DNA from 3 places in the Priestia sp. J2 genome. Region 2 is predicted to be linked to each of the others. Evidence: riboswitches for the same ligand, from Rfam matches in the RefSeq annotation. Region 2 holds a riboswitch; each other region holds the start of a gene.

Region 1 (4,165 bases), 160 kb from region 2:
ATTGTTCAGAAGTATATCCTATAGGAACTTTTAGCCATGCAAAAAAGGAACCCGCTGGAGATGTAACGTCCCAACCAATTTCTTGAAGCCCTTGAATAAAGGTATTGCGTCTAGATTCATAGCGCTTAACTAAATCATTCACACATTGTTGAGATTCTAACAGAGCTACCGCTGCTGCCTCTTGAACCGCCCCAAAGAGGCTGACATACATATGATCTTGAAGAAGATTAATAGCTTCTACTACACTTTCATTTCCTACAGCAAATCCAACTCGCCATCCCGCCATGTTATACGTTTTAGAAAGAGTATAAATTTCAATTCCCGTCTCTTTTGCACCAGGAGTCTGTAAAAAGCTGATTGGCTTTTTACCATCAAATCCAATGGCTCCGTAGGCAAAGTCGTGTACCACACAAATATCGTGCTTGGCAGCAAACGCCACGGTGTCTTCAAAAAATTCTGCTGTTGCCACTGCACCGGTAGGATTATTCGGATAGTTTAAAAACATGAGCTTTGCCTGTTCTTTAGCACGTTCACCTATCTCTTCGTATACGGGCAGAAAATGATTTTCAGCCGTGAGCGGCATCACTTCCATCTTTGCTTTTGCAAGCTCTACTCCAGACCAGTAATCAGGATATCCAGGATCCGGAACCAGCACCGTATCTCCAGGGTTTAATAAGCACTGCGGAATTTCTACAAGTCCACCCTTCCCGCCAAACAAAATAGCTACTTCTTTTTCAGGATCCACATCAACGCCATATTCTCGTTTATAAAAAGTCGCAACGGCCTCTTTTAAAAACTGGTGCCCCCGAAATGGAGAATATTTATGATGCATAGGATTAGCACTTGCTTTTTGGAGTGTTTCTACAATATGTGAAGGAGTAGGCTGATCAGGATTTCCCTGCCCTAAGTTAATAACGTCGTGCCCTTGGGCCATTACTTTTCCTACCTTGCCTACAAGTGATGCAAAAAATTGTTTTGGTAAACTTTTTAATAGTTCCGATTGCTCAAATTGTTTCATCATCGCACACCTTCTCAAAAAATTCTTGAAATTCTAGTCACAAATAATATATTGTAATACTCAACTTGTAAAGTCATTTTTTTCAACTACTAAAAAAAGGACGGATGATAAAGTGAGTGTAAAAATCACGTGTTTGCAGCTTGATATTGCGTTTGGAAACCCAACTAAAAACCGAAAATATATTCAACAAAAAATGACGGAAGCTCTAAAAGAAAACCCTGACATCCTTGTGCTTCCTGAGCTATGGGATACAGCTTATGATTTGACGCGGCTAGACGAAATTGCCGATGATGAAGGACAGCAGGCCAAGCAATTAATCTCTCAATTTGCTAAAACGAACGAAGTAAATATTGTGGCAGGTTCGATCGCGAAAAAAACAGAGCAAGGCGTCACAAATACGATGTATATTTTTGACCGAAAAGGTCGTGAAGTATCACAATACAGTAAGCTGCACTTATTTAAATTAATGGATGAGCACCTCTATCTAGAAGCAGGAACAGCAAAAAATCTTTTTACACTTGAACAGTCTTTATGCGCAGGAGTTATTTGTTACGATATTCGTTTTCCAGAATGGATTCGCGTGCATACTAGCAGCGGAGCAGAAGTCTTATTTGTTGTTGCTCAGTGGCCGGCTCCAAGACTTGCCCATTGGAAAGCACTGCTCATTAGCCGCGCAATCGAAAATCAATGCTATGTAATCGCGTGTAATCGTGTAGGCCAAGATCCTAATAACACATTTGCCGGACATTCCTTAGTCATCGATCCGTGGGGAGAAATAATCGCTGAAGCTGGCGATAGCGAAGAACTTTTAAGTGCCGACGTTAACCTGGAACTTGTAAAAGAAATTCGTAAACAAATTCCTGTCTTTACAGATCGCCGCACAGAATTTTATTAATTATGTATTGACAGCCGTTTTTTTGCATGATACGATTTTCACCAGATAACATAAAATTTTCAAACAAATCAAAATTGAATAAGTAATCGTACTCTTATCAAGAGTTGGCTGAGGGATTTGGCCCTGTGAAGCCCAGCAACCGACCGTCATTCCATCCTAAGATGGATCACACCCGTAAAAAATGTTTTTACAAAGGCACGGTGCTAATTCCAACAGAAAGTAATTCTTTCTGGCAGATAAGAGGTTTGAACACTACAATCAAGCCTCTTTCCAACGAAAGAGGCTTTTATATTTTCTAAAATTATAAAAGCCTCCATACATTCTTAAACCTATTAACTTAGTAAACAAATCAGTTTAATAAACTATGGAGGGATTCTAATGTCAACAACGAAAACAGAGAAGTATCAGCCTTTAACAGAAATTTCAGCAATCAAACTTGTAAAAAAGCTAGGTCTCTTTGATGCCACAGAAGCACTGACTGCCCGTGAAATCGGTGATGGCAACTTAAATCTCGTCTTTCACATCATAAATGATCAAACGAATAAATCCATTATCGTCAAACAAGCACTTCCCTATGCAAAAGTTGTAGGCGAAAGCTGGCCTCTATCCTTGAACCGTGCCACGATTGAAAGCAATGCGCTCAAGCAATTCGGTGCATTTACCCCTGAACTCGTACCAGCTGTGTATTACCACGATGAAACGCTTGCTGTTACGGTCATGGAAGATCTGTCTCATTTAACGATTTCCCGCGCCGGACTTATTCAAGGAGAAAGTTATCCCCTGCTTTCACAGCATATCGGTTCTTTTCTAGGACATATTGCGTTCAAAACGTCGGATTTTGCCTTAAAGCCTCAGGATAAAAAAGAAGAAGTCGTCAAGTACAGCAATCCGGACTTATGCAATATTACGGAAGATTTAGTTTTTACAGATCCTTTTTTTGATATCGATACAAATGAATTTGAAGAAGCGCTGCGTCCTGATGTAGAAGAATTGTGGAACGATGGAGATGTAAAGCTACAAGCAGCAAAATTAAAATATAAATTTTTAACAAATGCCCAAACGCTAATTCACGGTGATTTACATACAGGAAGCATATTTGCTAGCAGTCAAGAAACGAAAGTGATTGATCCAGAGTTTGCTTTTTACGGTCCGTTTGGATTCGATTTAGGCCAATTTGTTGCGAATTTATTTTTAAATGCTCTTTCTCGAAAAACAGATCGCGAACCGTTATTTGCACACATTACGAACACATGGAACGTATTTAAAGATACCTTTACTGCGCTTTGGCATTCTGAAAACACTGAACCTTTCGCTAAAGATGAGCGCTTGTTACATGAAATTTTAACGCAAACGTGGCAAGATGCTGTTGGATATGCAGGGTGTGAAATCATTCGACGTACGATTGGCTTAGCTCACGTGGCGGACTTAGACGAAATTTCTTCAGAGGAAAGAAAAATTAACGCTAAACGTACTGCGTTAAAAATTGGACGCTATTTACTTCTGCACCAACAAGACGTTTCACCAAATGAATTTGAACATTTACTTCGATAACGAATAATGTACACAATGAAAGGATCGGTATCAGCATGACAAATACACTATCACTTCCGCGCTCAGTGGAATGGAATGAATCATATATTACTTTATTAGATCAGCAGCAGCTTCCTGGCAAAGTTGAATATATTAAGCTGCAAACCATTAAAGACGTATGGGATGCTATTACTACCTTGAAAGTACGCGGAGCCCCTGCAATTGGCATTACGGCGGCTTTTGGTCTTGCTCTTTCTGCGCTTAGCTATGACACGGATTCAGTCAAGGAATTTAACAAAAAGCTAGCTCTAGATCAACAGTATTTAGCTAGTTCACGCCCGACTGCCGTCAATTTATTTTGGGCATTGGACCGCGTAGCGAAAAGCGCTGAATCCGCTTCGTCCGTTAATGAAGCTAAAACAAAAGTTGTTCATGAAGCGATTCAAATTCAAGTAGAAGATGAAGAAACGTGCTACCGAATTGGAGATCATGCCCTTTCTTTATTTAAAAAGAAAGATAAAATCATGACAATATGTAATGCTGGTTCAATTGCTACAGCTTATTATGGAACAGCATTAGCACCTTTTCACTTGTCTAAGCAGCGCGATATTCCGCTTGAAGTATTTGCTTGTGAAACAAGACCCGTTCTTCAAGGTTCTCGCTTAACAGCATGGGAACTTCAGCAGTCGGGAGTAGACGTTACGCTGATTACGGATAATATG
Region 2 (4,165 bases):
TTAGTTCAAAGCCGCAGTGGAAACTTTACTCTTGTACAAAATAATCAAGTTTTACGTTTACAACCAAGACACGTAAAAACCATTGCCTTAGGATCAAAAGGATCTTTCAAGCAAAATGAAGAAAATTCTGAGCAAAATGGAGATACAAATGAAGAAGATTCTATGCAAGAGTCAACTACAGTAGATAGAACCGGAGGTCGCACGGATGGCCGTACTGGAGACCGTACCGGAAGACGTACCGGAAGACGTACAGGAGGTCGCACAGACGATCGCTCGGGAGGACGCCGTACGGGTTCACGCTCTTCAACACCAGGTGAAAAAGTTATTAAAACGAAAAATTATCGTTGGAAAGCATGACGAACTGGAACGTAAAAGGTGCTTATAAAGCACCTTTTCTATCATATAGGAAAAAGGAGGAGAATGAGAATGAGTATGAATCATTATATTGATAAAATTGTTGAAGTCGATATATCAGGGAAAACAACGTTTATAGGAAAACTTGTTGATCTCGGGTTAGATGTAATGGTTTTATATAATGGACATGATTATTTGTATATTCCTCTTTTACACATACATCGCTTGCGAGAGGTTTCAGAAGAAGATTATACACCTTTACGAACCATAGAAGAGAACTTAATAGAAGAAAGTCAGCGGATTTCTTATCGTAATATTTTACAGCAGGCAAAAGGAAAATTTATTGAAATTTATGTAACAGGAGGAAAATCATTGCATGGCTATATTACAAGCGTGCTGAATGATTATCTTGTGTTTTATTCTCCAGTATATAAAAATGTCTTTGTTTCTTTACATCATTTGAAATGGCTTACCCCTTATAGTAATGAGTTAACCCCTTATTCTTTAAGTGACAAAGAGCTCCCAGTAAGGCCTGCCTCTGCACCTTTTGTCAGAAACTTTGAAGAGCAGCTTAAAAAATATGAAAATCAACTGGTCGTATTAGATTTAGGGGATCAATCAGAAAAAATTGGCGTACTTAAAGAAGTTTCTAATAATATTGTTGAACTAATTACGGCAAATGGAGAAAGTATGTACTGGAAGTTAGCTCACGTAAAATCTGTGCACTTGCCTTAGAAAAAGAGACCTTGGTGTCGTCTCTTTTTTTATGTGCTTATCAGGACAAGTATATTGAATAAACAAATGAGATGATTTAAATTTTTTAGAAAATTATGTTGACAATAAAGAAAATCTTTATTAAAGTTAGTAACAACAAACGTTAACCACCAACAATTATATAGAACTCTTATCAAGAGTGGCGGAGGGACTGGCCCTGCGATGCCCGGCAACCATCAAATGAAACATTCATTTGAACGGTGCTAATTCCTGTGGAACATCAGTATTGTTCTAACAGATGAGAGAAATCGTGTATAAACGAACACTCTTCCATCTGTGAAGAGTGTTTTTTATTTTGAGTTAAGGAGAGAAATAGATGAAAATTGAAACTTTATTAGTTCGTTCAGGAGTAGGTCGTGACCCTTCAACAGGTTCTATTACAACACCCATTTACCAAGCATCAACATTTGCTCATCCTGCTTTAGGGCAAAGTACGGGATTTGACTATGCACGTACGGCAAACCCTACTCGTACAGCATTGGAAGAAGCAATTGCTGCTTTAGAAAAAGGCGAAGTAGGAGTAGCATTCGCTTCAGGAATGGCGGGTGTAATGGCAGTTTTAGCACTATTTAAAAACGGAGATCATTTAATTGTATCAGAGGATTTATACGGAGGAACGTACCGAGTACTAAATGAAATCTTTTCAGAGCAAGGAATTACTGTTTCGTACGTCAACACAGCCCATCTCGAGCAAGTAAAAGATGCGCTTCGTCCCAACACGAAAGCTCTATTTATTGAAACACCTACAAATCCAATGATGCACGTGACTGATTTGCCAGAAGCAATTGCGTTAGCTAAACAGCATGATTTGCTTACTATCGTTGACAATACATTCATGTCCCCTTACTATCAGCGTCCTTTAGAGCTCGGAGCAGATATTGTGATACATAGTGCAAGCAAATACATTGGGGGTCATAATGATGTAGTTGCTGGTCTTGTAGTCGCTCGATGTAGTAGCTTAGGAGAGAAAATTCGTTTTTATCAAAATGCAGCTGGGGCAATCTTAGGTCCACAGGATAGCTGGCTGTTATTGCGCGGTATTAAGACGCTAGCGCTTCGTATGGAAAAACATAACGAAAACGCACTGAAAATTGCAAATTGGCTTACTGCTCATGATCTCGTGGAAAAAGTGTATTACCCTGGTCTTGAAACACATCCGGGCTATGAAATCATGAAGAAACAAGCAACTGGATTTGGAGGCATGATTTCTTTTGCTGTCTCACACCCTAACATCGTGTCAGTACTTTTAGAAAATGTTAAAGTTATTACATTTGCAGAAAGCTTAGGAGGCGTGGAAAGTTTAATGACATTCCCAGCTCGTCAAACACACGCTGATATTCCGGAGGAAATTCGAAATCGTGTCGGAGTAACAAACTGTTTACTTCGATTATCAGTTGGAATTGAGCACGCAGATGATTTAATTAAAGATTTGAAGGAGGCATTTGATGCATACCAACAATAATAAACATAGATTTGGTACGAACTTAATTCATGCAAATACAGGAATTGACGGTCATTTTGGAGCGGTTAACGTACCTATTTATCAGGTATCTACATTTAATCAAGAAGATGAGACGAACAACGGCCGCTATGACTATTCTCGTTCAGGAAACCCAACGCGTGAGGCTTTAGAAAACACTATTGCTCAGCTAGAAAATGGATACGCTGGTTTTGCTTTTTCATCAGGTATGGCTGCTATTTCATCGGTGTTATCTATTTTTGAATCAGGAGATGAAATTTTAGTTTCACACGATACGTACGGCGGGACATATCGTGTATTAACACGACTATTTTCAAAGTTTGGTATCAAAACAACTTTTGTTGATACAACGAAGGTTGAGAAAGTAGAAGAAGCTATCACAAAAGATACGAAGGCTATTTATATCGAAAGCCCTTCAAATCCATTTTTACAGGTAACGGATATTAAAGCAGTAGCAAGTTTGGCGAAGGAGCACAATCTCCTTACAATTGTGGATAACACGTTTTTAACACCTTATCTACAGCAGCCGATTGACCTTGGTGTAAATATTGTCATTCATAGTGCTACAAAATATATCAGCGGCCACAGTGACGTCATTGGCGGTTTAGTTGTAGTAAGCGATGAAAAGCTAGCGGAAGAAGTAAAGTTTGTACAAAATGCTTTTGGTGCTATCTTGGGGCCACAGGATTGTTTTTTACTGCTTCGAGGCATTAAGACATTAAAAGTTCGTTTAGATCAGCAGTTAAAAACAGCGCTGCAGTTTGCAAAGTGGCTTGAAGAACAATCTCTAGTGAGCCGTGTATACTACCCAGGCTTAAAAAGTCATCCGGACCACAAACTCATTTCAGAACAAGCAAATGGATACGGAGCTATGATTTCTTTCCAAGTGCAGGATGAAGAAGTAGCACGACATATTTTACAAGGAGTCAAATTAGCTTCAATTGGAGTTAGTCTAGGTGCAGTTGAATCCATTCTCACGCATCCTGCAACAATGTCTCATGCAAGTATCCCAAAAGAAGTACGTGAAGAAAAAGGAATTACTGATTCACTTCTTCGCCTTTCAGTAGGGCTAGAGGAATTCGAGGATTTGAAGCAAGACTTTAACGCTGTTTTTCAAAGCTTAGAAGAAAAAGCGTTAATTAAATAAAAAAAGGACTTCCATTAAGGAAGTCCTTTTTTTGTTATATACAGCTATCTAAAAGGTTTGTGTATAGGGACGTAAGCGCAACTTTTTCATCAGAGGAAAGACTGCTGTTTAGAATTCTTTTTATGCCAAGATGATATTTTACATACGGTGTTTGCCGAACGCGTGGATGAGTCATTTCATCTTTTAAATCTTTCAGAATGGCTTCGTGAAGCTGATCTTCACTTGTCAGGGCTTGTTTAGAAGCGAAAGAACGGTTCAACCATAGGGTCTGATAAGCTGCTAGTAAATGTTCAGAAGTCATTGTGCAAAGAGCTCCTTTAGATTAGTTTCTTCATTATAATAATCTATAGTTTATCATAAGTATTAATACGTGTACGTAACTTTTACAGAAGCGGATACAGTCAAGGACT
Region 3 (4,165 bases), 210 kb from region 2:
AATATGACAGATCAATTACTACTAAATACGCTAATAGACATACGCCGTGAGCTGCACCGGTTTCCAGAGCTTTCAATGAAAGAATATGAAACAACTAAACGTATTAAAAAGTGGTTAAAGCACTACGATATTTCTATAGCGGATGCATTCCATTTAGACGTGGGAGCAGTAGCGGAAATTGTGGGAGGAAAGCCGGGACCTACTATCGCTATTCGAGCTGATATTGATGCGCTGCCAATTGAAGAAAAAACCAATCTGCCATTTGCTTCTGAAGTGAACGGTGTTATGCACGCATGCGGACATGATTTTCATACGGCTTCTATAATCGGAGCAGCCATTCTTCTCAAAGAGCGTCAGCAGGAGCTTTGCGGTACGGTTCGATTTATCTTTCAACCGGCCGAAGAAACGGCTTCTGGGGCAAAAATGCTCGTTGAAAAAGGTGTGCTCGAAGGAGTAGAAGCGATATTTGGGATGCATAACAAACCGAATCTTCCTGTAGGAACCATTGGTGTCAAATCGGGACCTTTAATGGCAAGTGTTGATCGTTTTGAAATTGACGTCAAAGGAGTAGGCGGTCACGCAGGTATTCCAGAAAAAACAGTAGATCCGATTGCTGCTGCTGGTCAAATTGTTACTAGTTTACAAACCATTGTCAGCCGTAATCTCAGCCCATTTCAAAATGTTGTTGTCAGCATAACTCAAATCCACGGAGGGAGCTCGTGGAACGTCATTCCTGACAAAGTAACGCTTGAAGGAACGGTGCGTACCTTTCAAGAAGAAGCGAGAGAAAAAATACCGGCTCTTATGAAACGATCTGCTGAAGGGATTGGAGCAGCTTTCGGGGCTTCAGTAGACGTTAAATGGTATCCGTATCTTCCTGTAGTAAACAATGATGATACGCTGGAAAAATTGGTTATTAACGCTGCAGAGAATCTTAGTTATCAAGTCGTAGAAGCTGAACAATCGCCTGGAGGAGAAGATTTTGCCGTATATCAGCAGCGTGTACCAGGATTTTTTGTATGGATGGGTACGGCTGGAGAATATGAATGGCACCACCCTTCTTTTTCATTAAATGAAGAGGCATTACTTGTAGCAGCTTCTTATTTTGCTAATCTAAGCTTTGACTTTTTGAATTCATTCCATTACCAAAAAAATTAAAATATTTTTATTTTTCTATTTACGCGGATAGAATTGTTTGATAAAATAAACTTTAAATTAAAAAAGTTATCACGAGTGGACGAGAGATCTGGCTCTTTGACTCCACAGCAACCTACGAATGTAAGGTGCTCCTACCAGCAAAGCATGTGCTTTGGGTGATAAAACGGGTGAAAAACTCATTTTGCATCAAAGCAAAATGAGTTTTTTTTATTTTTCTAAAAGGAGAGGGTTTTATGAGTCATACAGCAGTTGCAGCACATACAGGAGAGAAAGCATTAAAGGAAGCCGTAAAATTATTAGGAAAGCATTATCAAGTAGCTTATCGTGAATTAGAAACATTTTATGAAATTGTGGTCGAAAACCATGTTCGTACATATGCTGTAGGCATAGATATTAAAGATGTACAAAAAGCAAATGAACTAGAAATTTATTCATCATGCTGTTCCAAGCTTGAGCGAGTAGGCTGTCTTTTATAGAAGAAGTTTGCTCGCGCCTCTATTTTTTTAGTGTTTTTAAATAGAAAGCATGTTTTTTGACAATTGAAGAATCTGGTGGGTATAATCATTACTCACTAGGTTTTAAAATTAATCATAAATTGTCGAAATTTTTACACAAATTAAAGGTTACATTCGAAATGAATTGTGGTATGTTATAAAACAAGAATATTTTATGAAAGGAGCATTGAAATGGAAATGTCTCTTGAACATGGAAACGATGCAGGAAGCGAACAGCTTATTGATCGTATCCTAGACTTTTTAGAAGATGACGAAAAGTAAAAAAAAGAGTGTGCGGTGCTAGCCCTAGCCGCGCACTCTTTTTTTATCATGTGCGTCAAGGAAGCGCATACTATGATACATAGGGATAGAATGAAAGGGTCTCTGTCAAAGGGATTGACGAATCGTTTTGTTTGATGGAAAATTTAGAAAAAGGAAAGAGATGAAGGGTATGTCGAACAAAACATCTTTGTATCAAACAAAAGAACAGTTAAAGAAGCTTGTAAGCGAATTGGTTTCTATACCTAGCGTGACAGGAACGATGGCAGAAGTGGAAATGGCTGAATCGATAGCGTCGTATTTATTGAAGCTGCCTTACTTTCAAAAAAACGAGCAAGTTGAGCTTCATTCAACAGGAGACGGGCGATCGATTGTCACAGCTTTTGTTGAAGGAAAAAATACGAATAAAACAGTTGTATTAGTCAGTCATTACGACGTAGTGGATGTACAAGATTATGGACAGTGGAAAAAGGATGCTTTTCACGCTGATACGTTAACGAGTACTTTTTATAATGATATGGAACAAGTTCCGGCGCACGTACAAAAAGATATGATAAAAGGAGACTGGCTTTTTGGCCGAGGAACGATGGACATGAAAGCAGGTATTGCTCTGCATATCAGTATGATTGAACGAGCATGCAACGGAGAGTTTGACGGAAACATCCTGCTTCTGTCGGTACCGGATGAAGAAGTAAATTCGCTCGGAATGAGAAAAGCAGTGCCTGTTCTTTTAGAACTTGCGTGCAAACATCAGCTGGATTTTTCTCTCATGCTAAATGCAGAACCAGTATTCAGCCGCTATCCTGGTGATCAAACGAACTATGTGTACTCAGGATCGATTGGCAAGATCATGCCAAGCTTTTTGTGTTATGGAAAAGAAACTCATGTAGGGGAACCGCTAGCTGGTTTAAATGCTAATTTACTAGCTTCTTATTTAACAAAAGAAATAGAACTAAACGTTGATTTTTGCGAAAAAGTAAGAGATGAAACGAGTCCACCTCCTACGGTACTGATACAAAAAGATTTAAAAGAAGAGTATTCCGTTCAAGTTCCGCACTCTGCCGTTGTATTATTTAATTTATTTATGTTAAACCGCTCTCTTAAAGAAGTAACAGATCTGCTGTTGAAATCGGCTGACAAAGCGGCTTTGAATGTAAAAAAACATTATAATAAAGCTGCTAGGCAGTACGCTGCGGGAATGGAGGGTTCATCCCTTGACGTGAACGTATGGACGTATGAAGAACTTTATACTCATGCAGTCAAACAGCACGGTGAAAAATATGTGCAAGAAATGGAAGCAGCACTTTTGGCACAAGAAGATGATGACAGAAATAAAACCATTAAATTAGTAAACTCTTTAGCTGGTTTATGTAAAGAAGCAGCTCCGATGATAGTCTTATTTTTTACGCCGCCTTTTTACCCGGCCGTTTGTTCACATGATGATCTCTTTGTACAAAGGATTTTGTCAAACGTACAGGCAGCTGCCAAAGAGCAATTCCAAGTGGAGCTAGTTGAACAAAGTTATTTTGGCGGAATTTCGGATTTAAGCTATGCCAGCCTGCAGCACCCGCTTCATACATTTAACACGTTAGTAGCCAATATGCCTCTATGGAATAAAGGATATCATATCCCGCTAGAAGAGCAAGAGGAGCTGAAGATGCCGGTGCTGAACATTGGACCGCTGGGAAGAGATGCGCATCAATGGACCGAAAGATTAGACGTTCAGTATTCCTTTGAGATTTTGCCTCACTTCATTTATCAAGCTATAAAAGAAGCACAGAAATAAACATCCGCCCGCGGATGTTTATTTGTTGAATTTAAAAGAAGCTCCTTGTACGGTAATTTGTTGCGGTGTTAGAGCGTGATCCAATTCAACCAAAAATGGACGCTCTCCAACTTTTTTTAATGTATTATGGACAACACCTTGTGTTCCGCTGCAAAAAATAAGGTTTCCTCCATTGACATATAGTTTTTGACAACGTGCATCAAGTAAAGAGTCTTTGTAGCTTTCGCCAGCCTGAACGTCCAGCAGTTTTGTCCATTTGCTGATGGATTCTTCAAGGTTATGTACAGCACAGTAAATGTTTTTTAGCTGCAGCTGACCGGCTTGATGGGAAGAAAGAGCCGCTAGCTTTGGCTTGCGTTTTTCTTCTGGTTCACCCCACTCAATAAAGAAAGGAAAAGGGAGGGCATCATGGTCACCTTCAATAAAACACATTTGCCATTGAAGTGTT

The links. Region 2 has a riboswitch for S-adenosylmethionine ahead of LJY09_RS06970 (trans-sulfuration enzyme family protein). Riboswitches for the same ligand answer to the same signal wherever they lie in the genome.
Region 1: another riboswitch for S-adenosylmethionine. It lies ahead of mtnK (S-methyl-5-thioribose kinase); the one in region 2 lies ahead of LJY09_RS06970 (trans-sulfuration enzyme family protein).
Region 3: another riboswitch for S-adenosylmethionine. It lies ahead of LJY09_RS05900 (hypothetical protein); the one in region 2 lies ahead of LJY09_RS06970 (trans-sulfuration enzyme family protein).

What each region holds. Positions count from the first base shown of each region.
Region 1 covers NZ_CP086208.1:1,203,287-1,207,451, reverse strand. Annotated here, with positions in the region: gene LJY09_RS06140 (pyridoxal phosphate-dependent aminotransferase) at 1-1,018, opposite strand, end outside; gene LJY09_RS06135 (carbon-nitrogen family hydrolase) at 1,131-1,913, shown strand; SAM riboswitch class I at 2,005-2,156, shown strand; gene mtnK (S-methyl-5-thioribose kinase) at 2,292-3,464, shown strand; gene mtnA (S-methyl-5-thioribose-1-phosphate isomerase) at 3,500-4,165, shown strand, end outside.
Region 2 covers NZ_CP086208.1:1,365,271-1,369,435, forward strand. Annotated here, with positions in the region: gene LJY09_RS06960 (hypothetical protein) at 1-357, shown strand, start outside; gene LJY09_RS06965 (hypothetical protein) at 427-1,089, shown strand; SAM riboswitch class I at 1,256-1,373, shown strand; gene LJY09_RS06970 (trans-sulfuration enzyme family protein) at 1,445-2,590, shown strand; gene LJY09_RS06975 (trans-sulfuration enzyme family protein) at 2,574-3,755, shown strand; gene LJY09_RS06980 (hypothetical protein) at 3,790-4,056, opposite strand; gene LJY09_RS06985 (SIMPL domain-containing protein) at 4,119-4,165, opposite strand, start outside.
Region 3 covers NZ_CP086208.1:1,155,110-1,159,274, forward strand. Annotated here, with positions in the region: gene LJY09_RS05895 (amidohydrolase) at 4-1,158, shown strand; SAM riboswitch class I at 1,222-1,323, shown strand; gene LJY09_RS05900 (hypothetical protein) at 1,392-1,634, shown strand; gene LJY09_RS05905 (M20/M25/M40 family metallo-hydrolase) at 2,104-3,717, shown strand; gene LJY09_RS05910 (VOC family protein) at 3,736-4,165, opposite strand, start outside.